3 regions of the Specibacter sp. AOP5-B1-6 genome follow, and region 2 is predicted to be linked to each of the others. Evidence: riboswitches for the same ligand, from Rfam matches in the RefSeq annotation. Region 2 holds a riboswitch; each other region holds the start of a gene.

Region 1 (7,859 bases), on a different contig from region 2:
CACCAAATCCGACCTGGAAGATCTGTACCTGCCGTACAAATCAACCCGCAAGACCAAAGCCGACGCCGCGCGTGAAGCGGGACTGGAGCCGCTGCTGGATGCGCTGTTGGCAGACCCGTCCAGATTCCCCGCCGTCGAAGCGGACGCCTTTGTCGACAACGCCCGCGGAGTGGCCAGCGCCGACGACGCACTGGCCGGCGCCCGCGCCATCTTGATTGAACGGGCCGGGCAGGACGCCGTGCTCGTGGGCGGGCTGCGCGAGAAGCTCTGGAAGACCGGTCGGCTGCGCTCCTCGGCGAAAGCCGGAAAGTCCGTGGACGGCGAGAAGTTCAAGGACTACTTTGACTTTGCCCAGCCTCCGCACACCCTGCCCAGCCACCGCGTGCTGGCGTTGCTGCGCGGCGAAAAGGAAGGTGTGCTCTCACTGGATTTGGCCGAGGCCGATCCCCGGGACGCAGACGCACAGGCCCAGGCGCGTTCCCGCTATGAAAGCGCCGTGGCCCAGTCCCTGGGCATTGCCGAATCCGGGCGTGCGGCCGACACCTGGCTCATGACCAGTGCGCGCCTCGCATGGCGCACCCGCATCCTGACCCGGCTCTCGGTGGACCTGCGGGTGCGGTTGTTCCAAAGCGCGGAAGAGGAATCGGTCCGGGTATTTGCCGCCAATCTGCGTGATGTGCTGCTTGCCGCGCCGGCCGGAAACCGCGCCACCCTGGGACTTGACCCGGGGCTGCGCACGGGCACCAAGGTCGCCATTGTCGACGGCACCGGCAAGGTCGCGGCCACCGACACCATCTATCCCCACGCCCCGGCCAAGCGCTGGAACGAAGCCCTCGCCACGCTGGTGTCCCTGGCGCAACGACACAACGTTGAACTGGTGGCGATCGGCAACGGCACGGCCAGCCGGGAAACCGACAAACTGGCGGCCGAACTGGTCGCCGAACTCAAGCGCGTGAGCCCTGGCCAAAAGGTCACGAAGCTGGTGGTGTCCGAGGCCGGGGCCTCGGTGTATTCCGCCTCCGCACTGGCGAGTGCCGAGCTGCCCGGCATGGATGTGTCCCTGCGCGGGGCCGTGTCCATTGCGCGGCGCCTGCAGGATCCGCTGGCCGAGTTGGTGAAGATCGACCCCAAGTCCATTGGTGTGGGCCAGTACCAGCACGACCTCACCCCGGCGAAGCTTGAACGTTCCCTGGGTGCCGTGGTGGAGGACTGTGTGAACGCCGTGGGCGTGGACCTGAACACGGCCTCTCCCGCGCTGCTGGCGAGAGTGGCCGGCGTCGGCCCGCTGTTGAGTGAAAACATCGTGGCACACAGGAACGAACACGGGCCCTTCACCAAGCGCCGCGAACTGCTCAAGGTTGCCCGGCTTGGCCCGAAGGCCTTCGAGCAGTGCGCCGGGTTCCTGCGGATCACCGGGGGAGCGGAGCCGCTCGACGCCTCCAGCGTCCACCCGGAGGCTTATGGGGTGGCGCGCAAGATCCTGGCCGCCGTTGGTGCTTCGACGGCGGAAATCTCCGGGGGAGTGGGCGCTGCGGGTGCCGTTAACCCGGGCGAATTTGTCGACGGCAGTTTCGGCCTGCCGACGGTGCAGGACATCGTTGCCGAGCTGCAAAAGCCCGGCCGCGACCCCCGCCCCCGCTTTGAAACCGCCACCTTCACCGACGGCATCGAGAAAATCACCGATCTGCGTCCGGGCATGATCCTGGAAGGAACGGTCTCCAATGTGGCGGCGTTTGGCGCCTTCGTTGACATTGGCGTGCACCAGGACGGGCTGGTCCACGTCTCGGCCATGAGCAATTCCTTTGTGTCCGATCCGCATGCAGTGGTCAAATCCGGCCAGGTGGTGCGTGTGAAGGTCCTCGAGGTGGAGCCCGAACGCAAGCGCATCTCCCTGACCCTGCGCCTGGACGACGAGGTGGGGGCCGGTGCCAAGACGGGAAATTCCCAGCCCGGGAAGCCCGACGCCGGCTCCCGGACTTCCGGACGTCCCTCGCCGAAGGGCGGCGCTGCCGATGCGCGCGGACGAGGGCAGGGCCGGCAGCCGGGCTCCACCCAGGGCTCCACCCAGAGTTCCAACCGGGGTGCCGGGGCGCAGGGCCGCCCCAACCCGGCAGTTCGGTTGGCCAATTCAGCCGCGCCGTCGGCCAACACCGCCATGGCCGAGGCGCTGCGCCGGGCAGGACTGGGCAAGTAAGTCCACAGCCCGGCGGCAGGGGGCGGGCGCTGGAAGGTGCGTGTCCGGCGTCGTCCGTGGTTGTTGACTGCATCAACTGCTTCCCGCTCCGCAGTTGCATGCCCAGTCCAGACGGAATGGCCCCGAAACGGCAAGCGGTCATCCGGTTGTTCAGCCGAAGCCACCTTTTGGGCCAAAAATCAAGCAGTTCTTCGCTTAAGTCATAAAGTTGTCACAATCTTGCGGCATTGCGGGGTTTCTTCCACACTGGATGCAGGTCATGAGTGTCAGCGCACAGCCCCGGCTTGCTGACCGGCAACCCTCCTTCCGCGGTGGGGTGCCCCGGGTGAGGACCTGGCATCGAACCGACCGGTTGCGGTGCAAGCGCGGGCCATCGATTTCAAGGCCCTTCCGTGCAGTCTGCGCCGGAGGGTTTTGTTGCAGGCCTCTAGTGTGAAGGATTCCATCCATGAGTAACGGTTGGTCATTTGAAACCCGTCAGATCCACGTAGGCCAGCAGCCGGACGCCACCACCGGTGCGCGGGCCCTGCCCATCTACCAGACGACGTCGTTCGTGTTCCCGTCGGCCGAAAGCGCAGCCGCACGGTTTGCCCTTGCCGAGCTGGAGCCGATCTACACCCGCATCGGCAACCCGACCACGGATGCCGTGGAGCAGCGCGTTGCCAACCTGGAAGGCGGTGTCGGTGCCCTGCTGCTCGCCTCGGGCCAGGCCGCAACGACCTTCGCCATCCTCAACGTGGCCGAGGCCGGGGACCACATCGTCTCCAGCCCGAGCGTCTACGGCGGCACGTTCAACCTGCTCGCGCACACGTTGAAGCGGCTCGGCATCGAGGTCACGTTTGTGTCCGACCCCGACAACCTGGACGAATGGCGGTCCTCCGTCCGCCCGAACACGAAGGCATTCTTTGGCGAGACGGTGTCCAACCCGCGCCAGGACGTCCTGGACCTGGAAAACATCAGCACCATTGCCCACGAGGCCGGTGTGCCGCTGATCGTTGACAACACCCTGGCCACCCCGTACCTGCTCCGTCCGCTGGAATGGGGCGCCGACATTGTCATCCACTCGGCCACCAAGTACCTGGGCGGGCACGGCACCGCCATTGGTGGCGTGATTGTCGACGGCGGCAAGTTTGACTTCGCTGCCGACCCGGAGAAGTTCCCCGGCTTCAACACCCCGGACGAAACCTACAATGGGCTGGTGTTTGCCCGCGACCTCGGCGTCGGCAGCGCCCTGGGCGCCAACCTGGCCTACATCCTCAAGGCCCGCGTGCAGCTGCTGCGGGACCTGGGCTCCGCCATCTCACCGTTCAACGCCTTCCTCATCGCCCAGGGCATCGAGACGTTGAGCCTGCGCGTTGAACGCCACGTCAGCAACGCCGTGACAGTGGCCGAATGGCTTGAAAGCAATGAAAATGTGGAGGCCGTGGCCTACGCAGGAATCCCCTCCAGCCCCTGGTTTGAGCGCGGACGCAAGTACGGGCCCAAGGGCATCGGCGCCATCGTCTCCTTTGACATCAAGGGCGGTGCGGAAGCCGGCAAGCGCTTTGTTGACGGCCTGGAGCTGCACTCCCACGTCGCCAACCTGGGCGATGTGCGATCCCTGGTCATCCACCCGGCGTCCACCACGCACGCGCAGCTTTCACCCGAGCAGCAGCTTGCCGCCGGCGTGCGCCCGGGACTGGTGCGGCTGTCCGTGGGCCTGGAAAATGTTGCCGACATCATCGCCGACCTTGAAGCCGGGTTCCGCGCCGCAAAATCGTCCGTGAGCTGAATGAGCCGCGTGACAAAGACGGCAGCGGAGCGCAACATGGTGACCCCCGAGATTGAAACCAGCACACCCGAGCCGGCCGGCAGTTCCTGGTCGGCCGCTGTTGGCCAGGGCGGCGGGGTGCTGCGTTCGGTTCACATCGGCGCACTGCCGCTGGAAGCCGGGGGCGTGCTGCCCTCGGTGACCATGGCCTTTGAAAGCTGGGGAACGCTGAACGCCGCCGGCGACAACGGCGTGCTCATCCAGCACGCCCTCACCGGAAGCACCCATGTCAGCCGCGGCGATTCCGAGGAAGACGGCTGGTGGGAAGGCCTCGTGGGCCCCGGCGCCGTGATCGACACCGACAAATACTTTGTTGTGTGCGCGAACATCGTCGGCGGCTGCTACGGCACCACCGGCCCGTCCAGCATTGCCGGGGACGGCAGGCCGTACGGTTCCCGCTTCCCGTTCGTGACCATCCGCGACTCCGTCCACGCCGAGGCGCGCCTGGCCGACGCCCTTGGTGTCAGCTCCTGGCACGCCGTCATTGGCGGATCCATGGGCGGCGCGCGGGCGCTGGAGTGGGCTGCCACGTACCCCGGTCGTGTGCAGCGCTGCGCCGTGGTGGCGTCGTGCGCGGCCAGCACCGCCGAGCAAATTGCCTTCGCCCAAGCTCAGGTGCTGGCGATCCGCCAGGACCCGAACTTTGCCGGCGGGGACTATTACGACGGCGCAGCCCCCATCTCAGGCTTGGGGCTCGCCCGCCGGATTGCCCACATCACCTACCGGTCTGAAACGGAGATGGAGTCGCGCTTTGGCCGCAAGGCCCAGGACGACGGCGGCACCATCAGCCACGGCCGGCTCGGAACCGACGCCGTGGGCAGGTACCAGATTGAAAGCTATCTGGACCACCAGGCCCACAAACTGGCGGGCAGGTTCGACGCCAACAGCTACATCGCCATCACCGAGGCGCTCATGAGCCACGACGTCACACGGGGCCGCGGCACACTCGAGCAGGCCCTGGCCGTGACGGGCGGCGTTGAATTTCTGGTGGCGGCGGTCAACAGCGACAGGCTGTATTTTCCGGCCCAGTCGGAAGCCTTGGCGGCAGCACTGCCGGGAGACGTGGACGTTGCCCGGATTGATTCGGGCATTGGCCACGACGGCTTCCTCACCGAAGTGGCTGCCGTGGGCCGATTGCTGCAGGAGTCCTTCTTCACGCCTTAAGCATTTGGCCCGCTTAGCCAACTGGCCCACAGTTGTGGTTTCTGAATCAACCTAAATAGGCTGATTCAGCAACCATAACTGCGGGCCAGTTGGCTTGGGGTTTAGAAGTTCTTGAAGATTGCCTCGCGGTGGACGGCGTACTGGTCTGCCGTCACCTGGCCGTTGCGGCGGGCGGTGTCCAAGGCGTCAAGCTGGCGCTTGAGCTCCGTCTCCGCCTGCATCCGCTCGTTGGCGAATCCGGTGGTCTGGTGCCCATGGGAATTGTCGTAGTTGCCCAGCGGAACCCCATTGAGCAGCGTCCCCACATACGGGACATTCGCTGTTGGCTGGTGGGCAACCCCAACCCTGCCAGCCTGGTTGGTCTGCGCGTATGGGTTGGCTTGGGCTGCCCGCTTCTTGCGGGCTGCCGCCTTGACGAAGGAACTGATGAGCACGATGGCGATGAACACCAGCACAAAATACGGCCGAATGTTGAATGACGCGGAAGAAGACGCAGCGACACTGCCCTCTGCAAGTGACCCGAGCATGACTGGCACAACACACCTCTTCTTCGTAGGGCGCGAAACTGACTGCACCTGCTTCCATCCTAGTCGTGAAAGCAGGCAACAATCGGTTGCTTTGGCGGCGGGCTAGGGCTGGGGGCCGAAAATCGGTCCGGCGGTGGGACGCTTGGCGGTGATGCCATCGCCGGAGGACTGGTGCCGCAGCCGACGAAGCACCCAGGGGAACAAGAATTCCCTGGCCCATACAAGGTCTTCGGCCCGGGCCACCTGCCATTTTTGCGGCGGCAGCGGCTTGGGCTCAAGGGGCACCAGCGAGTGCCTGATGTTCAACGCCTGCAGCACCATGATCGCAATTGTGTGATGGCCCAACGGGGAGAAATGCAGTCTGTCACCGGCCCACATTTGAGTGTCGCCGAGCTGGCGCAGTGACCACATGTCGCCGACGACGGCGTCGTGCCGGGCGGCGATGGTGCGCAGATTTTCGTTGTAGATCGCCACCCGCCCACGGACCATGCCCAGGACTGGGGTGTCGCGGATGTCGGGGCCGTTGAGCAACAACACGGTGGCCCCGGCCGCCGTCATCTGTCCCACGGCAACGTCGAGTTGTTCGGCCAGGGCGTCGGGGTCAGAGCCGGGGCGGATCAAGTCGTTGCCGCCGGCCGAAATGCTGATCAGGTCTGGTTTGAGCTCCAGCGCCGGCTGCAGCTGCTCGCCAAGTATCTGGCCCAGAAGGCGGCCGCGGATGGCGAGGTTGGCGTATTTGAAGTCTTCGGAGCCGCGGTTGAGCTCCTCCGCCACACGGTCCGCCCAGCCACGGTTGCCTCCGGGGCTGCTCGGTTCCGGGTCGCCAATGCCTTCGGTAAAAGAGTCGCCCATGGCGACGTAGCGGTTCCAGGGATGCGGTAGCAAAGAATCATTCACCTACCCATACTGCCCGGTAGGCACCCATTTCCGCCACCCCGGTTTTTTGGGCCCGGCCCGATGCATGGAAAGATGGAGGCATGAGTGAAACCCCCACAGTCCTTTGGTCACGTCCCGAAAATGAGCGTCCCGGAACACCTCTTTTGGTGATTTTTCACGGCTATGGCGCCGATGAGGCGGACCTGTTCTCGCTGGCATCCCAGCTCCCTGCAGACTTCACGGTGGCCTCTGTCCGGGCGCCGCTGCAGGCCGGCCCCGGTTACGCCTGGTTCCCGCTGCGCAATGATCTGAGCTATGCGGTGACGGCCGTGACGGAGGCCGCGTCCGCCGTCGAACTTTGGCTTGAGAGCGTGCGCACCAACCACACCTCCGTGAGCCTGCTCGGGTTCTCGCAGGGCATGTGCCTGGCCACCTCGCTGCTGCGCCACCGGCCGGACAACTATGCCGCCGTCGTTGGGCTGTCGGGCTTCGTGGTTGACGCCGAGGGCGATCCGTACTTCGACGACGCCGCCGTGGCCGCGCGCAAGCCCGACGTTTTCTGGGGCCGCGACCAGGCCGATCCCGTCATCCCCGAGTTTGCCATCGAGGCGACCAACACGTGGATGCACGGGCATGTGAAGCTGACGAAGGTGCTGTACACGGGCATTCTGCACGGCATCAACGCCCAGGAAATCGGGCATGTGGGGGAGTTCCTGCAGTACAAGGTTTTGAATGCGGTGAACGCAAAGTAGCCGCACGTTAAAGTTCGACGGCGCACCCGGCTTGGGTGCGCCGTCGTCCGGTTAAGCTGTGGTGCTGTTTTGGGCCGCTAGCCGCCGGTGGCGATGCGGACGGTCTCGCCTTTGACCGTGACGGTGTCGCCGGGGTGGAGCTGGCGGCCGCGGCGCTCATCGATTTCACCGTTGACCTTGACCAGGCCGTTCTTGATGAGCTCGGTGGCTTCCACGCCGTCGTCGACCAGGCTGGCAAGTTTCAGCAGCTGGCCAAGGCGGATCATGTCGTCGCGGATGGGGATGTCAATGATCTCGTGTGAACTCATGTCTCAATTGTGCCGCATCGCCGGTGGTGTGGCTGACGGGCGGCCGCTTACCGTTGTCCGGGTCCGCGACGCAGACCGACCACCAGCAGGTAAGTGGCGACGAGGATAGGCAGGCCGAAGACCAGCACCGAGGCGATGATGGGAAACATATCAATGACCGGGTCAGACCCACCCGGCGCAGGGTCCCCGCGGGTGACAGTTTGCCTGACGGGAATGGCCATCATGTAG
Region 2 (7,859 bases):
GACTTGTTCTTGTCGCCTTGGAAGTTGAACCCGTCCTGGAGTGAGGCGGGCCTGCCGTCATAGGGTTCGGCGTTCGTGGCGTAGGGGCCGGTGGAGTAGTGCCGGTAGCCCAGGCGCTTGGCACCGTTGGCCAAAACCTTGTAGTTGTTGTTGGCCGGCAGCGGCGGGCGGCCGTGCCGGTGGGTGCTGCCCATTTTCTGCTCGGCCCGGTCGTAGTACGGTTCGAGGTCGGCCAAGGTGATTGGCCAGTCCAGCAGGTTTGCTCCATCGATGCGCCCATACGTGGTGCGGGATTTGAATTCGTGGGCCTTGAACCGCGGGGTGGCCCCGGACCAGTGGGTGGTGGTGCCGCCGACAGCCTTGACGATCCACGCCGGCAGATTCGGGAAATCGCGGGCGATGCGCCAGGACCCTGAAGTGGTGCGCGGGTCCAGCCACGCCATCTGGTTGAAGGCCGCCCACTCGTCCTGGTGGTAGTCCTCGTTCTTCAGGTTCGGGCCTGCCTCGAGCAGGACAACTTTGGCTCCCTTGCCGACCAGCTCGTGGGCCAGGGTGCCGCCACCGGCACCGGAGCCGACGATCACCACCACGGAATCGTCGTCGTATTCAAAGCGTGCTGAGGTTTCCTCGGTGCTCATCGTGTGCGTCCTTCCTGGATAATTCCGGTGTCCTTGAGCAGATTCCCGACGGGTTCAAAGCCTTCTGCGGGGGTGCAGCTTGCCACCTTGTACGGCAGCGGGCCGATCTGGGGTGCGGGCTCGGTGCATTCCTCGATCCGCGGTTCGGGCAACCAGGCGAGGTCGTTGAACCCGCGGTTGACGTAACCGCCCTTTGAATACGACTCGCCCTCGTAGCCCAGCGCAGTGTGGACCTCCGGGTCGTCATAGAGGTTGAGCACCACCGTTCGCCGAATGAAGGCAAAGAACTCCAGGTCGGCGATGCGCTTGAGCGCGGTGATGGCCCGGTCTTCGGGCAGATCCAGGAAGTGCTCATCCGTGAGCGTGTCCAGAGTCGCCAATCCTTGGATGAGGGCCATCCGGAACCAGCGTGATTCCTCGGACGCCTCGATGATCTTTTCGGTCATCCGTTCGTAGGGGCCGTCCGGGAACTGCGGGTGCGGGAACGAGACCCGGATGATCCGGGTCAGGATTCTGCGCGCCTCGTCGGAGAGCTCCAGGGCGTTGAGTTCCGAGTATTTTGCGGGAAACACCATCGTTGTCACCTCGGTTGTTTGGGGTCAGGCCAGGTCAAGGCCCGCGGGCACTGGCTGGCACTGCCATCTCCGGCTCAGAAGCCTTACACCAAGTGTGTGTCACACATCACGCCATGACCAATGGCTGTTATCGACTGGTGAGAATGCCTGTGTCGTCGCCTGCTGGCTGGATCGGTGGCGGGGCGGGGCGTGCAGTGTTCGCCCCCTTTATCACTCTGCGATAAGGGGGCTGTCCAGGGTGTGATCCAAGGCACAGGCTGGTTGAATCGGGCTGCCTGATCCCACCGCCGCCCAGCCCGAGCGGCCACCATCAGGAGGAACCACCATGGAAGCAACCACTTCACGCGTCGCCTTGATCACCGGAGCCGGACGGGGCATCGGGCGGGCCATCGCCGAACGACTGGCCGACGACGGCCAGGACATCATCGTCGCCGACGTCCCCGGTGCCCAAGAGAACATCGATGCGGTGGTTGCCGCCATCGAACAGCGCGGCCGTCGTGCGGTCGGCGTCACCGGTGACGTCTCCAATCCAGCAGACATCGAGCGGATGATCCAGCAGGGGACGGACGCCCTGGGTGACTTGACCGTGTTCATCGCCAACGCCGGCATCGCCCAGGTTGACGAGATCCTCGACGTCAAGCCTGAAGCCCTGGACCGGATGATCGATGTGAACATCAAGGGCGTCTACTACTCCTACCAGTCGGCTGCCCGCCGCTTCATCGCACAGGGCACGGGCGGGAAGATCATTGCCGCAGCGTCCATCGTCGCCTTCAGGCCGTTCCCGGTGTTGGCGTCCTACTCGGCAACCAAGTGGGCGGTCCGCGGACTGACCCAGGCTGCGGCCATGGAGTTTGCCAAGCACAACATCACGGTCAACGCCTACGCGCCGGGCGTCGTGGGCACGGCCATGTGGGACCTCATCGACGAAAAGCTCACCCAGCGGGACGGCACTCCGCGCGGCAGCGCACTGCAGGCACAGGTGGACAACATCCTTGCCGGCCGGGTCTCGGAGCCGGAGGATGTCGCCAAACTGGTTTCGTTCCTTTCCGGCCCGGATTCAGACCACATGACGGGCCAGACGGTCCTCATCGACGGGGGCATCAACTTCTCCTGATCCGGCACGACGCGTCCGTGGCGGCACGGCAATGCCAGCCGCCACGGGCGCCGGCTTCATCGTCCCTGCCAAGCAACGCCGGGCAGCATCCGGAGCGCGGCTACAGCTCCAGGACCCGGCCGTCCTGCACGGCCCAGCGGGTGTCGAGTCGGACGTTTTCCAGCAGCCGGCGGTCGTGGGTGACAAGCAGCAGCGTTCCCTCGTAGCTCTCCAGCGCTTCCTCAAGCTGCTCGATCGCCGGCAGGTCAAGGTGGTTTGTTGGCTCATCGAGCACGAGCACGTTGACGCCGCGGGCCTGCAGCAGCGCCAGCGACGCGCGGGTCCGTTCGCCGGGGGACAGGGCGCCCACGGGGCTCGTCACCTGGTCCGCCTTCAGCCCGAACTTGGCCAGCAGCGTGCGGACCTCGCCCTGGTTCAGCTCCGGAACCAGGCCCTCAAAAGCTTCCCCCAGAGGCATCCCCTCGGGGAACTGGCTGCGTGCCTGGTCAATCTCGCCGATGGCGACGTTGGCGCCCAGGGAGGCAACGCCGTCGTCCGGGTCAGTGCGGCCCAGCAGGAGCCGCAGCAGGGTGGACTTGCCCGCACCGTTGGGGCCCGTGATGCCAATGCGCTCGCCGGCGTTGACCTGCATCGAGACCGGCCCCAGCGTAAAGCCGCCCTGCCGCACCACCGCCGCATTCAAGGTGGAGACCACGGTGCTGGAGCGCGGTGCGGCGCCGATGCTGAACTGCAGCGCCCACTCCTTGCGCGGTTCCTCAACCTCATCGAGCCGCGCGATCCGGGACTCCATTTGCCGCACCTTTTGGGCCTGCTTTTCGGAGGATTCGCCGCTTGCCTTGCGGCGGAGCTTGTCATTGTCGGGGGCCTTTTTCATGGCGTTGCGCACCCCCTGCGAGCTCCACTCACGCTGTGTCCGCGCCCGCCCCACGAGGTCGGCCTTCTTGTCGGCAAACTCATCGTAGGCCTCGCGGGCGTGCCGCTTGGCGATGGCACGCTCCTCGAGGAACGAGTCGTAGCCGCCGTCGTACACGGCCACCTTGTTTTGCGCCAGATCCAGCTCCACCACCGAGGTGATGGTGCGGGCCAGGAACTCCCTGTCATGCGAGACCAGCACGACGCCGCCGCGCAGCCCCTTCACGAAATCCTCCAGCCGCGCCAGCCCGGCGAGGTCCAGATCGTTGGTGGGCTCGTCCAGAAGCACGACGTCGAAGCGGCTCAGCAGGAGCGCGGCTAGGGCAACGCGGGCGGCCTGCCCGCCGGAGAGTCCAGTCATGGGCGCGTCCGGATCCACCTCAAGGCCAAGTTCGGCCAGCGTTGCCGGAATGCGGTCGTCGAGGTCCGCTGCCCCGCACGCGAGCCAATGGTCAAGGGCTGTGGCGTACGTGTCGTCGGCGGCGGAGTTGCCCGAACCAAGCGCCTCTGCGGAGGTTTCCATGTCTTCGGTGGCCTGGGTGCAGCCGGTGCGCCGGCCGATGTAGGCGGCAACGGATTCTCCCTTGATCCGCTCATGTTCTTGTGGCAGCCAGCCGACAAAGGCGTCCTGCGGGGCGGTGCTGACGGTTCCGCCCTGGGGCGTGGCCGCCCCCGCCAACAAGCTGAGCAGTGTCGATTTGCCGGCACCGTTGGCGCCCACCACGCCAATCACGTCGCCGGGGGCCACCGTGAAGGAAAGGTTGGTGAACAAGGTGCGGTGTGCGTGGCCTCCGGAAAGGTCCTTTGCGACAAGTGTTGCGCTCATGAATCCATCTTAAGTTGCTTCCGGGTGTCCGCCGGACGGCAGTGGCGTGCGTCTCGCACTCCCAAGGCGACGGCCGGCTGGTGGGGGAGTGCCCGGCGTCGTGCTTGGGACTGCCTTGGACATTGTTGCCGCATGTGACGGATGGCTTGGGGCGGGGTGTCCGCGGCGGGCAGACTGACGGACAGAATCAAGAGCTTCGACCATGCGGCCCTGGCCGGTCGGGCGGCAACCCTCGCAACCATGGTGGGGTGCCCCGGGTGAGGATTCGACGCCTCCGGCACCGGCCGTCGGCGTAAGTATGGCGCGGTGCGCGGCACTCGCCTCGACGCAAAGGAAAACACCATGAGCGAAGCAACCCTGACCGATTCACAGCAGTCCGGCGCGCAGCAGACCGGCAACATCGACGGCGCCGCGGAGCGCTCGGTCCGGTTCGGCGAGGCCGGCGCGGCCTGGGCCCAGCGGATTGGCGCCAATCCGGACAACGGGAAACTGACCTACAAAGTGGCCGGGGTTGGGGTGGGCTCGGTGGCCACGCGCATCAGCGCCGGCAAACACCAGTTCACCGTGGACGAGCCCGCCGCACTGGCCGGGGACGACACGGCCGCCAGCCCGGTCGAGTACGCGCTGGGCGCGGTGATCTCCTGCCAGGTGGTGGTGTACCGGTTGTACGCCGAGCAGCTGGGCATCCAGGTGGACGACATCACGATCCATGCCGAGGGCGACCTTGACGTGCGCGGACTGTTCGGCATCGACGAAGCCGTCCGCCCGGGATTCAGCGACATCCGGCTGGCCGTCAACATCACGGGCCCGGAAACGCAGGAACGCTATGACGAACTCGCCCGCACGGTGGAAGCACGCTGCCCCGTCCAGGACCTGTTCAGCAACGCCACGCCGTTCAGCACGGTGATCACGAAGATTTAACGCGAGCCTTGGCCGGGGTTGGGGCCAGGGCCCCTGCCCCAGCGCCTGCGGTCAGCGCTTTTGCTTCGGGGCCGGCCCCATGGTGGCGCCGGGAGAATAAGCGCACCCGATCAACAGCTGCGGGAGTGGATCGTCCTTCTTGTCGATCTGGTCTATCAGTGTGTCAACACCGAGCCGACCGAGCTCGTCCGCCGGGGAAGCGAGGACGGCCATTTCCGGCTCGGACATGCTGGCCGTGTCCAGAGACGAGGCCAGGGCCAGCACGGAAATGTCCTGCGGCAGACGGTAACCGGCCTTTTGCAGCCCGGCGACAAAGCCGGGGCCCGCATGTTCATTCATCATTAAAACGCCCGTGGCGTCCGGGTGGCTGGCGGCGAACTCCGCTGCCAGCACGCGGCCTCCTGCCGACGACTGCAACCCGCTCATGATGGCTCCGGCAAGTCCGCGCTGGGCCGTGACTTCGCCAAACGCCTTGCGCGTCCTTGCCACCGGCCCATACCCGCCGAGCAGCTGGTTGCCGACACCGCCGTCGATCAACACCAGATCCGTGTGGCCCAGCGCGGTCAGGCGGTCAACGGCGTTCTCCACAGCGGATTCAAAGTCAACGTCCACAAAGGGGATGCCTGTGGTGTCCCGAGTTCGGCCAATCAAGGCAAAGGGGACGTTGCTGCCGGAGAGCTCGGCCACGCGGGGGTCGTCAAGCTGCACCTCCATGAGCACCACGCCGTCCACCAGGCCCGACGAGGTCAGCTCGGTGACGGCCTCGGCGTCGTTGCTCATGGGCCACAGCACCAGGTTGTAGCCGCGCTGCCTTGCCTGATCAGCGGCGCTGGTAAAAAACTGCACCGACGTGGGTGAAAAACGGTGTTGCAATGCCGGGTACAGCAGCGCCAGTACATGAGTCCGGCCCCTGGCCAGGGCGCTGCCGACGGCGTTGCGGCGGTACCCGAGGTCCTTCATCGCCCGTTCCACCTTGGCGCGGGTCTTGGGTGAGACGGGCTTTGAATTGTTGATCGTGAAGGAAACGGTCGCCAACGACACATTCGCCAGATTGGCCACGTCCTGCATGGTCGCCATGCTGCTCCTCCCAGTCGCTCTTGGTCAAAGCTGCCTCACCCAACTTTAGTCACATTCTGCTGCATGAACGACATAAAGTAAAGCGCTTTATTTTTCCTTGACAAGGCAGCCTCGATGCGGGCATGATCAATGTCACAGCCGCAAGTAAAGCGCTTTACTGCGAGTCGGTCCCGGCACTCTCCGGGGCGGACGACGGCGACACAGCCCTCCGGCATTCAAGTCCAGGGCCGCCGAGTCAGATCGAAGCGCTTCGACCACCGCACCACCGCACCACCGCACCACCACAACGAGCAAAGGAGCTACCGTGAAGATTCAAACTAAGACCCGCATGACCAAGTTCTTGGCCATCGCAGCCATCGCCCCGTTCGTCCTGACAGCCTGCGGAGGCGGGGGCGGCAGCGCCTCCGGTGACGGGTCCACGCTGACCCTCATGGACTACTACAACAACGATCCGGACAAGGCCCTGATCCAAACGGCCATTGACAAGTGCGCAAGCGAGATCGGTGTCACGATCGACCGCGAAGTGGTGCCCGGCAAGGACCTGATTCAAAAGGTGTTGCAGAAATCCTCCTCCAAGACCCTGCCCGACATCTTGATGCTGGACAATCCAGACCTGCAGGAGATTGCCTCCACCGGCGGACTGGCCCCGCTCAGCGACTTCGATGTGGACACCTCCGGTTTCGCCCAGGGCATGCTTGACGCCGGAACGTATGAGGGAGACGTCTACGGGCTGGCGCCCACAGCCAACACCCTGGGGCTCTTTTACAACAAAAAGATCCTGGCCGACGCCGGGCTGACGCCGCCCATAACCTGGGACGAACTCAAGACAACGGCCGCGGCGCTGACCCAGGACAGCCAGTTCGGCGTCGCCTTCTCGGCCATTGCCACGTATGAGGGCGCCTGGCAGTTCCTGCCGTTCATGTGGACGAACGGCGGCAGCGAGGCAGCGTTGGACTCCACGGAAAACAAGGAAGCCCTGCAGCTGTGGAAGGACCTCGTCGACAGCGGCGCCGCCTCCAAGAGCGTCATCAACTGGGGCCAGGGCGATGTCAAGGACCAGTTCATGTCCGGCAAGGCGGCCATGATGATCAACGGGCCGTGGCAGATCCCCGCCCTTAGTGCCGATGAATCGCTGGAATGGGGTTCGGTGCAGGTCCCAGTGAACAAGGCCGGCCAAACACCGATCGCACCCCTGGGCGGCGAGATGTGGACCATCCCGCAGACCGGCGATTCGGCCAAACAAGCCAAGGCTGCTGAGTTCATCAGCTGCTTCACCGCCGATGACACCCAGCTGTCCCTGAGCACCGACCGCTTCACGGTGCCGACCAAGCCGGAACTGGCGCAGGAGTACGTGGAGAAGATGCCGGACATGGAGGCCTTCACCGAGCAGATCGCCAATGCCCGGTCCCGCACGGGTGAGCTGGGTGCCGAATGGCCCAAGGCTGCCACCGAAATTTACACGGCCATCCAGCTCGCATTGACGGGCAAGGCCACTGTGGACGAAGCGTTCGCCCAGGCTGCCAAGGGCTGACGCCCACCCCACATCGTTGCCGGCTCCGCCGCCCTTGCGGCGGAGCCGGCGGAAAGGCCCCCATGACTTCCCTTTCAACAGACTCACCGGCACGGGCTGATCAGGCCGGTGCACGGGCGGAGGCGCCCCGGCGCAAGCCGCGAAACCGTTTCTTCGCCAACGAAAGTTTTGCGAAGCTGCTCTTCGTCATCCCTGCCGGGCTCTACATGCTCCTGTACTTCGGGTACCCGGTCGTCAAGAACATCATGATGAGCCTGCAGGACTA
Region 3 (7,859 bases), on a different contig from region 2:
AAATCAATTTTGTAGGTATGCCGAAATCATATGCTTTTTGGGCTGCCGTTGTCGAGGTGCGGTTCTTGGGGCGCCGGTTCCTGCTGACGGGACGGCCTACAACTTCCGGGTGCGCCAGGTCTGGGTCACATAGGGAAGTTGTAGTTCGGTGCCGGGGACGTGGCCCAGGTGCTCAAACAAGTACCAGCGCAGATTGGCTGTCACTTTGGCGCGGACCTGCTCCGAGGCCTTGAGGTAGTAGCTGCGCGACTTGGCCAGCTCCATGAGCTCCTCGGGGGTCAGCGTCTGGCCCCACCGGGTGTTGTGGGGCTCGGCGGGCGCGAATTCCGGGCCGAGGGTGGGGCGGAAGTCGGGCTTGTGGACATCACCGGCGTGCATGATGCGGGCCAACCTGTGCACCCAGGGGAGTCCGACGTCGAGCTGGTTCCAGACCAGCCCGAGGGTGCCTCCGGGGCGCAGCACGCGGGCAATCTCGGTGCTGGCCGTGAGGGGATCGCACCAGTGCCAGGCCTGGGCGACTATGGCAAGGTCCATGGTGGAGTCGGCCAGTTCGAGGTTTTCGGCCGTGCCCACAAGCGCGGTGGCCTGCGGGACAGCGTGGGAAAGCTGAGCGAGCATGTCGGCCGAGGGGTCGACGGCGGTCAGGGTCCAGCCGCGCCCGGCAAGCAACTGGGTGTACTTGCCCGTTCCGGCCCCCACGTCTAGGACGTCATGAAGGGGGTGCGCGGCGACTTCGGTCAGCCAGTCAAGGGATTCACGCGGGTAGCCGGGGCGGACCTTGTGGTAGTGGCCACCGCCCTCAAGGAAGGCTGTTGCCATGCGTTGGCGCCGTTCGGCGTCGAAGACCGGTCCGCCGGTGCCTGCCATGTTCGCTCCTGGGGTGTTGTGCGTTGGTGCCGTTCAACTTTACCCTCTACCCAACCCTCGCTCTCTCTAATGGCTATTGGCAGGCCTGGTGCCCGCTGGCAGGATTGAAACGCCCCCGTATGTGATCGAGCGTTTATTGGTCGGTGGTGCAGGGGGCGGCACCGGCCGTGCCCGGGGTGTTTGGCGCCCAGCCGGGGTAGACGCGGTTGTCGTCGGCTGGGACCCAGCGGCCGGCGTCGACCACGTAGTCCCAGCCCAGCCCGTCCCGCAGCAGCGTGCTGATGCCGTCGAGCAGTCGCTGGGCGTCCTCGAGACGGGAACCGACCCCAAAGCTGGCTCGCAGTGAACCGGCGGGCAGCCCCAAACGGTTCAGCAGCGGGTGGGCGCAGAACTTGCCGTCGCGTACGCCTACGCCATGTTCGGCCGACAGGTATGCCGCAACCAGTCCGGCGTCGTACCCGGTGACGGAGAAATTAACGACGCCGATGCTGCCGCAGTCCGGGTGGGTGTCGGCGTCGCTGAACAGGGTGTGGACGGTGGCGCCGTCGAGCGCGGACAGTCCGGCGACCAGGTGGCTGCGCAGGAGTTGTTCGTGGGTGTGCCAGTCGTTGGCGTCGAGGGCGGCCAGGGCGGTGGCGGCCTTGGCCAGCGTGGCCGCGCCGAGCACGTTGGGGGAGCCGGCCTCGTGGCGGGCCGGGCCCTCGGTCCAGCGCGTTGACTCGAGCTTGACGTCCTTTACGGCGCCGCCGCCGGCCAGATGGGGCGTGCCGGCGTCGAGCCAGTCGGGGCGGCCCACCAGGACTCCGGCGCCGAACGGTGCGTAGAGCTTGTGGCCCGAGAACGCGAGGTAGTCGATGCCGCTGGCGGACAGGTCGATCCGGCGGTGCGGTGCCAGCTGGGCAGCATCCACCACGATGCGCGCGCCGTAGCGGTGCGCCAGCGCGGCCAGCTCGTCCACGGGAAGCACCTCGCCCGTGACATTTGAGGCACCCGTGACAGCCAACAGCAGCACATTGCCGGCACGCAACTGGGTTTCCACCCGTGCAAGGGTGGCCGCAATGGAATCGGCGGCGACCACCGAGCGGTGCGGCAGAGCCTGCCACGGCAGCAGGTTCGCGTGGTGCTCGATGTCAAGGTAGAGCACCTCGCCGTGGACGTTGGCGCGGCCCTCCGCATAGCCCTGCTGCTTGAGGATGCTTGCCACGCACCCGGCCAGCAGGTTCAGTGAGTCTGTGGTGTTGCGGGTGAAGATCACGGTGTCGTCGGGGCGGGCCACCACAAAGTCCGCAACGATCCGCCGGGCGTTTTCATACACCGACGTGCTTACCTGGGAGGCGAAGCCGGCGCCCCGGTGCACGCTGGCGTAGTACGGCAGCACCTCGTTCAGGTGTGCCGCCACTTCTTCAATGGCCGGCGCCGATGCTGCATAGTCAAGATTGGCATACCGCACGTGCCCGCCCTGGATCAGCGGGGCAGGCAGGTCCTGGCCCACGACAGGCAGCAGGGGGCGGCTGGCAAGGGAGGTTTCCGCCAGTTGTGTGTTCTCAAGCAGTGTTTCCTCAAACAGGGCGTTGCTCATGAATGTTTCCTTCGACGGAAGGACGCTTGGGGGTGCCAAGGAGTCCGCGCTTGCCATGACCGTTCCGGCCTGGCCAGGTCGTCACCCGGGGCACCCCGCCGCGAAAGGAGGGTTGCCGGCCAGCAAACCGGGGTTTAGCGCTGGCACTCGTGACCTATGCCCAAAAGGTTAGCCCAAGAATTCCGACGGCGCATTTGTTACGTTGCGTAACGGGCGCCCGCATTCGCCCGAAGCAGCCCCGCGCCAGGCGGACAAAAAGAACGACGGCGGGAGGACGCCGTCGTTCTTAACTCACCTGTGCTTCTTGGTTGGGGTCAGCCCAGCAGGTCATCCCAGTTGGGGTTGAGGCGGTGCAGCACCTCTGTGTGCAGGATCGAGTTCGTGGCCAGGGCGTTGCCGCCGAAGGGGCCGTCGGCGCCCTCGAGCGAGGTGAAGCGCCCGCCGGCCTCGGTGACGATCGGGACGAGTGCGGCCATGTCGTACAGGTTCAGTTCGGGCTCGCAGGCAATGTCAACGCTGCCCTCGGCGACCATGCAGTAGGACCAGAAGTCGCCGTAGGCCCGGGTGCGCCAGACGTCGTCGGTCAGGGAGATGAACTCGTCCCGGTTGCCGCGCTCGGCCCAGCCGCTCAGTGACGAGTAGGACAGGGAAGCGTCCTTGAGTTCGGCGACGTTTGAAACGCGGATGCGGGTGGCTGCCGCGAGCGACTTGCCCATGTAGGCGCCGGTTCCCTGGGCGGCCCACCAGCGCTTGCCCAGGGCCGGCGCGCTGACGAGGCCAACGACGGGGACGCCTTCATCGACGAGGGCGATCAGCGTGGCCCAGACGGGGACGCCGCGGACGAAGTTTTTGGTGCCGTCGATCGGGTCGATGATCCAGCGGCGGGAACCGTGTCCACTGCTGCCGAACTCCTCACCCAGCACGGCGTCGCGCGGGCGGACCCGGGCCAGCTGGCTGCGGATGGACTCCTCTGCGGACTTGTCTGCGTCCGTCACGGGGGTCAGGTCCGGCTTGGTTTCAACACCCAGGTCGAGGGCCTTGAAGCGGGACATCGTCAGGGAGTCGACGCTGTCGGCCAGGACATGTGCCAGGCGGAGGTCATCGTTGTACGTCTGGGGTTCGATCGTCATACGCTTCACGCTATCGCGATTTGGCGCAAACACCCGTCAGCGCCACCTTCGTGAACTTATACGCACAACTGGAGCTCAGTGGTGTATATGCGGTGACGAACCAAAACTCATGCGCACCACCCGCTGTGAGTGGCGCGTACAAGTTCACGGGCAGTGGCGCCTGGGCATCCTGCAAGCGCCTAGCCGTGCGCAGAAGCCAACTGAGCCGCGGGCAGCTGGCCAAATGTTCCAAGCTGCGCAGAACCCACTGCGGGTGTGCCGCATAACACAGTTTTGCGGCACAACCGCGGCGAGTTCCACGCAGATTAGGACAGCGGGGGCCGGTTGTGCGCAGCTTGGGACAGCTGGGGCCGGTGGATGGGCCCACGCCGGCAGGGATCCCTGGCCGAGGAACGAGCTTAAGGTGCCGGTGGATGGGCCCACGCCGGCAGGGATCCCTTGCCGAGGAACGAGGTTAGGGGGCCGGTGGGGACTACTCGAAGATGCCCAGTTCCTTCGCCTCGGCGCGGCCTTCTGTCCTGTCGCTGGTGCCCAGCAGGCGGCGCAGCGACGCAAGGCGGGCAGGTCCGGCGTCGCCCGCGTTCCCGGACGCCACATAGGGGTCCAGCCCGCAGTTCACGGCGACGCTGTCGTGCTTGCAGCCGCGTTCGCAGTCGTCGGTGCCGGGCTGCAGGTCGGGGAAGGCCTGCAGGATCCTGTCGGCGTTCACATGTGCCAGGCCAAAGGACCGGATGCCCGGAGTGTCAATGATCCACGAGCCGGGCAGCCCGTCCTGCAACTGCAGGGCCAGCGCGGACGAAGAGGTGTGGCGCCCGCGGCCGGTAACGGCATTGACGCCGCCCGTGGCACGCTGCGAACCTGTCAGCGCATTGACCATGGTTGACTTGCCCACGCCCGAATGCCCGACCATGACGCTGACTTTGCCGTCAAGGTAGCCGTGCAGCTGCTCCACGGCACCGCCAGCCAGCAGGGCGGAGTCGCCGTCGTCACTGCGGGCGTCGATGCCGGAAGCCCCCGCAGCGGCAGTGCGGCTGATGATGACTGTCATGTCCAGGTGTTCGTAGTTGGCGAGGAGTTCGGCCGGATCCTTGATGTCAGTTTTGGTGATCAGCAGCAGGGGTGCGATGCCGGAGTCGTAGGCGGCGACCAGCGCCCTGTCAATGAATCCGGTGCGGGGTTCGGGGTTGGCTGCCGCGACGACGATGACCAGCTGGTCGGCGTTGGCCACCACCACCCGCTCCACGGGATCCGTGTCGTCGGCACTGCGGCGCAGCAGGGTGCGGCGTTCCTCAACCCGGACCAGGCGGGCCAGGGTGTCGGGCTTGCCCGTCACGTCACCCACCAGTGCCACAAAGTCGCCGGCCACCACGGGATTGCGCCGCAATTCCCGGGCGCGGGCGGCAATCAAGGTGCGTTCGGTGGGCAGGTCCTCGTCCACAATGGCCGTGTACCGCCCGCGGTCCACCGTGATGATCCTGCCAATGACGGCGTCCTCATGGGCGGGCCTGTCTTTGGTGCGCGGCCGGCTGCCCTTCTTGTTGGCCCTGACGCGGACGTCTGATTCGTCCCAGTTGCTGTAGTCCCGTGCCATTCCCTAGGCCTCGGCTTCAACCGCCGCAGTGCCAACTCCAGCTGTGCCAGCAGTTTGCGACACCATGGCCGCCCACATGGCTGGGAAGTTGGGCATGGTCTTGGCGGTGGTGGCGATGTTTTCAACCTCGACGCCGGGCACGGCAAGTCCGATGATGGCGCCGGCCGTGGCCATGCGGTGGTCATGGTAGCTGTGGAAGACGCCGCCGTGCAGGGGAGCGGGGTTGATGATCAGCCCGTCCTCGGTTTCCTCGACGTTGCCGCCAAGGGCGTTGATTTCAGCGGCAAGCGCCGCCAGCCGGTCGGTCTCATGGCCGCGCAGGTGCGAGATGCCGCGCAATCGTGACGGGGTCGAGGCCAGGGCGCAGATGGCCGCCGTTGAGGGGGCCAGCTCGCTGGTGTCGGAGATGTCGACGCCGAGGATGTCCGGACCGCCGGTGACCGTCAGGACACCGTCATTAAGCGTCACCGTGGCACCGAACTGCGGCAGGATTTCCCGCCACTTGTCGCCCACCTGTGTTGTGTTTGACGGCCAGTTCGGGATTCGCACGGTGCCGCGGGTGGAAAGGGCGGCGGCAAGGAAGGGTCCGGCGTTTGAGAGGTCCTGCTCCAGCGAGACGTCAAAGCCGGGGATGGGTCCGGGCTGCACCTTCCAGTGCTTGGGCGTGGAGGAGTCCACCACAACCCCCATGGACCGCAGGATTTCCACTGTCATTGAAATGTGGTCGAGGCTGGGCACCGAATCGCCGGTGTGCTCAAGGTGCAGCCCATTGCTGAAGCGCGGTGCAACCAGCAAAATGGCTGAAATGAACTGGGAGGAACCGCCTGCGTCGACCTGCACGTGACCGCCCTCAACAGCGCCCGTGCCGTGGACGGTGAACGGCAGGAAGCCGTCGTCCCCGTCCTCGACCCGCACCCCGAGCCCTTCCAACGCAGCCACAATCGGAGCCATCGGGCGCACCAGGGCCGCCGGGTCGCCGTCGAACTTTACTGGGCTGGCAACGAGCGCGGCCAGCGGCGGGACGAAGCGCATGACGGTCCCGGCAAGGCCGCAGTCGACCTCGATGGTGCCGGGCGCTGTGGAGCCGGCCGGGATGGGCGTGACCACGAGGTCGGGGACGTCGCCGGTGCCGGGAACTTCGGTGATGACAGCGCCCAAGGCCCGCAATGCGCCGATCATCAGGTCCGAGTCGCGTGATTGGAGCGGCGCGCGCAGACGGGATTCACCGTCGGCGATGGCTGCGAGCACGAGATACCTGTTGGTCAGCGATTTGGAGGCCGGAATGGTGACGGTGGCATCCAGGGGTGTTGTGGAGAAGGGTGCGGGCCAATGGGCGCTGGTCATCGGGAGTTACTGTCCTGTCACGTCGTGGGCTAGCGCGCGGACTGACTTGTCCGCCTTCTTGAGTTTGGTCTGGGCGTTCTTTTTGCCGCTCTCAAGCAGTTTCTCGGTGCGCCAGGCCAGTCCGGGGCGGCCGGCGGTGTCAACGCTTGCCAGCAGTGCGCCGCCGATCAAGCCGATGTTCTTGGTCAGCTGGTTGCGGCGGTGGCTGCGGTTTTCCTTGGTGGTGGTGTCGGCGGTGCGGTATTCAACCACCGCGCCCAGGCCAGCCGTGAGGGCCAGCACGACGGCGGCGGGGCGGGAAAATTTTCCGATGGCCAGCAAAAAGCCTGCACCCACCTGGGTTCCGGCAAGCGCGCGGGCCAGGGTTTTCTCGCTGGCGTCCACCGGCAGGGCAGCGCTCAGCGGGCGCAGCACGGGTGCCAATTGCGCCGCCGTCTGGTCTGCGTGGCGCAGCCGGTCGAGGCCGGAGAGGATGAATGATGATGCCAACATGGGGCGGGCGAGTACGCGAACAATGGACAAGGAAGCCTCCTTAGTGATTCGGTCAGCCTCCCAAAACACGGCCGCGGCCGCCTCGCGGGAGGCTCATGCTGTGTATAAGTCTCCCACGACTCTTTCGCTGTTGCGGTGTTTGCGGAATATCCGACGGCGTTGGCGGGTTTGCATGGTTAGTGGCGGCTTGGGCAGGGGCTGGCCAGGCAACACGAACTGCAACACCCAAAGCGACGGAAAGGCGGCTATGCAGACACTGGTCCAAGCGGCACCCTTGAAACTGACTCTGAGCATAGACTCAGTAGTGATGAACACTTCCGAGCCTGAGCAAACCACCAACTCCGAGCCAGCACCCGCCAGCCGCAGCGCTGTGGTGAATACAGACGTGGCAGAAGTCGATGTTGCCAATGAGACTGCCGATGCCAGACGTGCGCGCTTTGAACGCGACGCCATGGTCTATGTGGACCAGTTGTATTCGGCGGCCATGCGCATGGCCCGCAACCCCAGCGACGCCGAAGATCTGGTCCAGGAGGCCTACACCAAGGCATTCTCTGCCTTCCATCAGTACAAGCCCGGCACGAACCTGAAGGCGTGGCTGTACCGGATCCTGACCAACACCTACATCAACCTGTACCGCAAGCGGCAGCGTGAGCCCTTGCAGTCCAATGCGGACTCCGTTGAGGACTGGCAGCTGGCACGGGCGGAATCACACACGTCCAAGGGCTTGCGCTCGGCCGAGGCCGACGCCCTTGACCACCTGCCCGATTCGGACGTCAAAAAGGCGTTGCAGGCCATTCCCGAGGAATTCCGGCTGGCAGTTTACTTTGCCGACGTCGAGGGATTTGCCTACAAGGAA

Evidence for each region. Region 2 has a riboswitch for S-adenosylmethionine ahead of ACT3TS_RS05465 (OsmC family protein). Riboswitches for the same ligand answer to the same signal wherever they lie in the genome.
Region 1: linked by a shared signal. The riboswitch ahead of ACT3TS_RS00810 (bifunctional o-acetylhomoserine/o-acetylserine sulfhydrylase) and the one ahead of ACT3TS_RS05465 (OsmC family protein) in region 2 are both predicted to bind S-adenosylmethionine.
Region 3: linked by a shared signal. The riboswitch ahead of ACT3TS_RS10395 (aminotransferase class V-fold PLP-dependent enzyme) and the one ahead of ACT3TS_RS05465 (OsmC family protein) in region 2 are both predicted to bind S-adenosylmethionine.

Annotation. Positions count from the first base shown of each region.
Region 1 is NZ_JBQSVT010000001.1:160,424-168,282, reverse strand. It holds gene ACT3TS_RS00815 (Tex family protein) at 1-2,194, shown strand, start outside; SAM riboswitch class IV at 2,450-2,566, shown strand; gene ACT3TS_RS00810 (bifunctional o-acetylhomoserine/o-acetylserine sulfhydrylase) at 2,643-3,965, shown strand; gene metX (homoserine O-acetyltransferase MetX) at 3,975-5,168, shown strand; gene ACT3TS_RS00800 (hypothetical protein) at 5,270-5,695, opposite strand; gene ACT3TS_RS00795 (SGNH/GDSL hydrolase family protein) at 5,798-6,547, opposite strand; gene ACT3TS_RS00790 (alpha/beta hydrolase) at 6,673-7,323, shown strand; gene ACT3TS_RS00785 (RNA-binding S4 domain-containing protein) at 7,401-7,631, opposite strand; gene ACT3TS_RS00780 (DUF1700 domain-containing protein) at 7,679-7,859, opposite strand, start outside.
Region 2 is NZ_JBQSVT010000007.1:127,180-135,038, reverse strand. It holds gene ACT3TS_RS05485 (GMC family oxidoreductase) at 1-638, opposite strand, end outside; gene ACT3TS_RS05480 (hypothetical protein) at 635-1,213, opposite strand; gene ACT3TS_RS05475 (SDR family NAD(P)-dependent oxidoreductase) at 1,539-2,327, shown strand; gene ACT3TS_RS05470 (ABC-F family ATP-binding cassette domain-containing protein) at 2,428-4,065, opposite strand; SAM riboswitch class IV at 4,251-4,370, shown strand; gene ACT3TS_RS05465 (OsmC family protein) at 4,408-4,986, shown strand; gene ACT3TS_RS05460 (LacI family DNA-binding transcriptional regulator) at 5,038-6,063, opposite strand; gene ACT3TS_RS05455 (sugar ABC transporter substrate-binding protein) at 6,368-7,594, shown strand; gene ACT3TS_RS05450 (carbohydrate ABC transporter permease) at 7,657-7,859, shown strand, end outside.
Region 3 is NZ_JBQSVT010000016.1:91,586-99,444, forward strand. It holds gene ACT3TS_RS10390 (class I SAM-dependent methyltransferase) at 97-867, opposite strand; gene ACT3TS_RS10395 (aminotransferase class V-fold PLP-dependent enzyme) at 1,001-2,446, opposite strand; SAM riboswitch class IV at 2,488-2,601, opposite strand; gene hisN (histidinol-phosphatase) at 2,761-3,576, opposite strand; gene rsgA (ribosome small subunit-dependent GTPase A) at 4,049-5,167, opposite strand; gene aroA (3-phosphoshikimate 1-carboxyvinyltransferase) at 5,171-6,511, opposite strand; gene ACT3TS_RS10415 (DoxX family protein) at 6,518-7,033, opposite strand; gene ACT3TS_RS10420 (sigma-70 family RNA polymerase sigma factor) at 7,311-7,859, shown strand, end outside.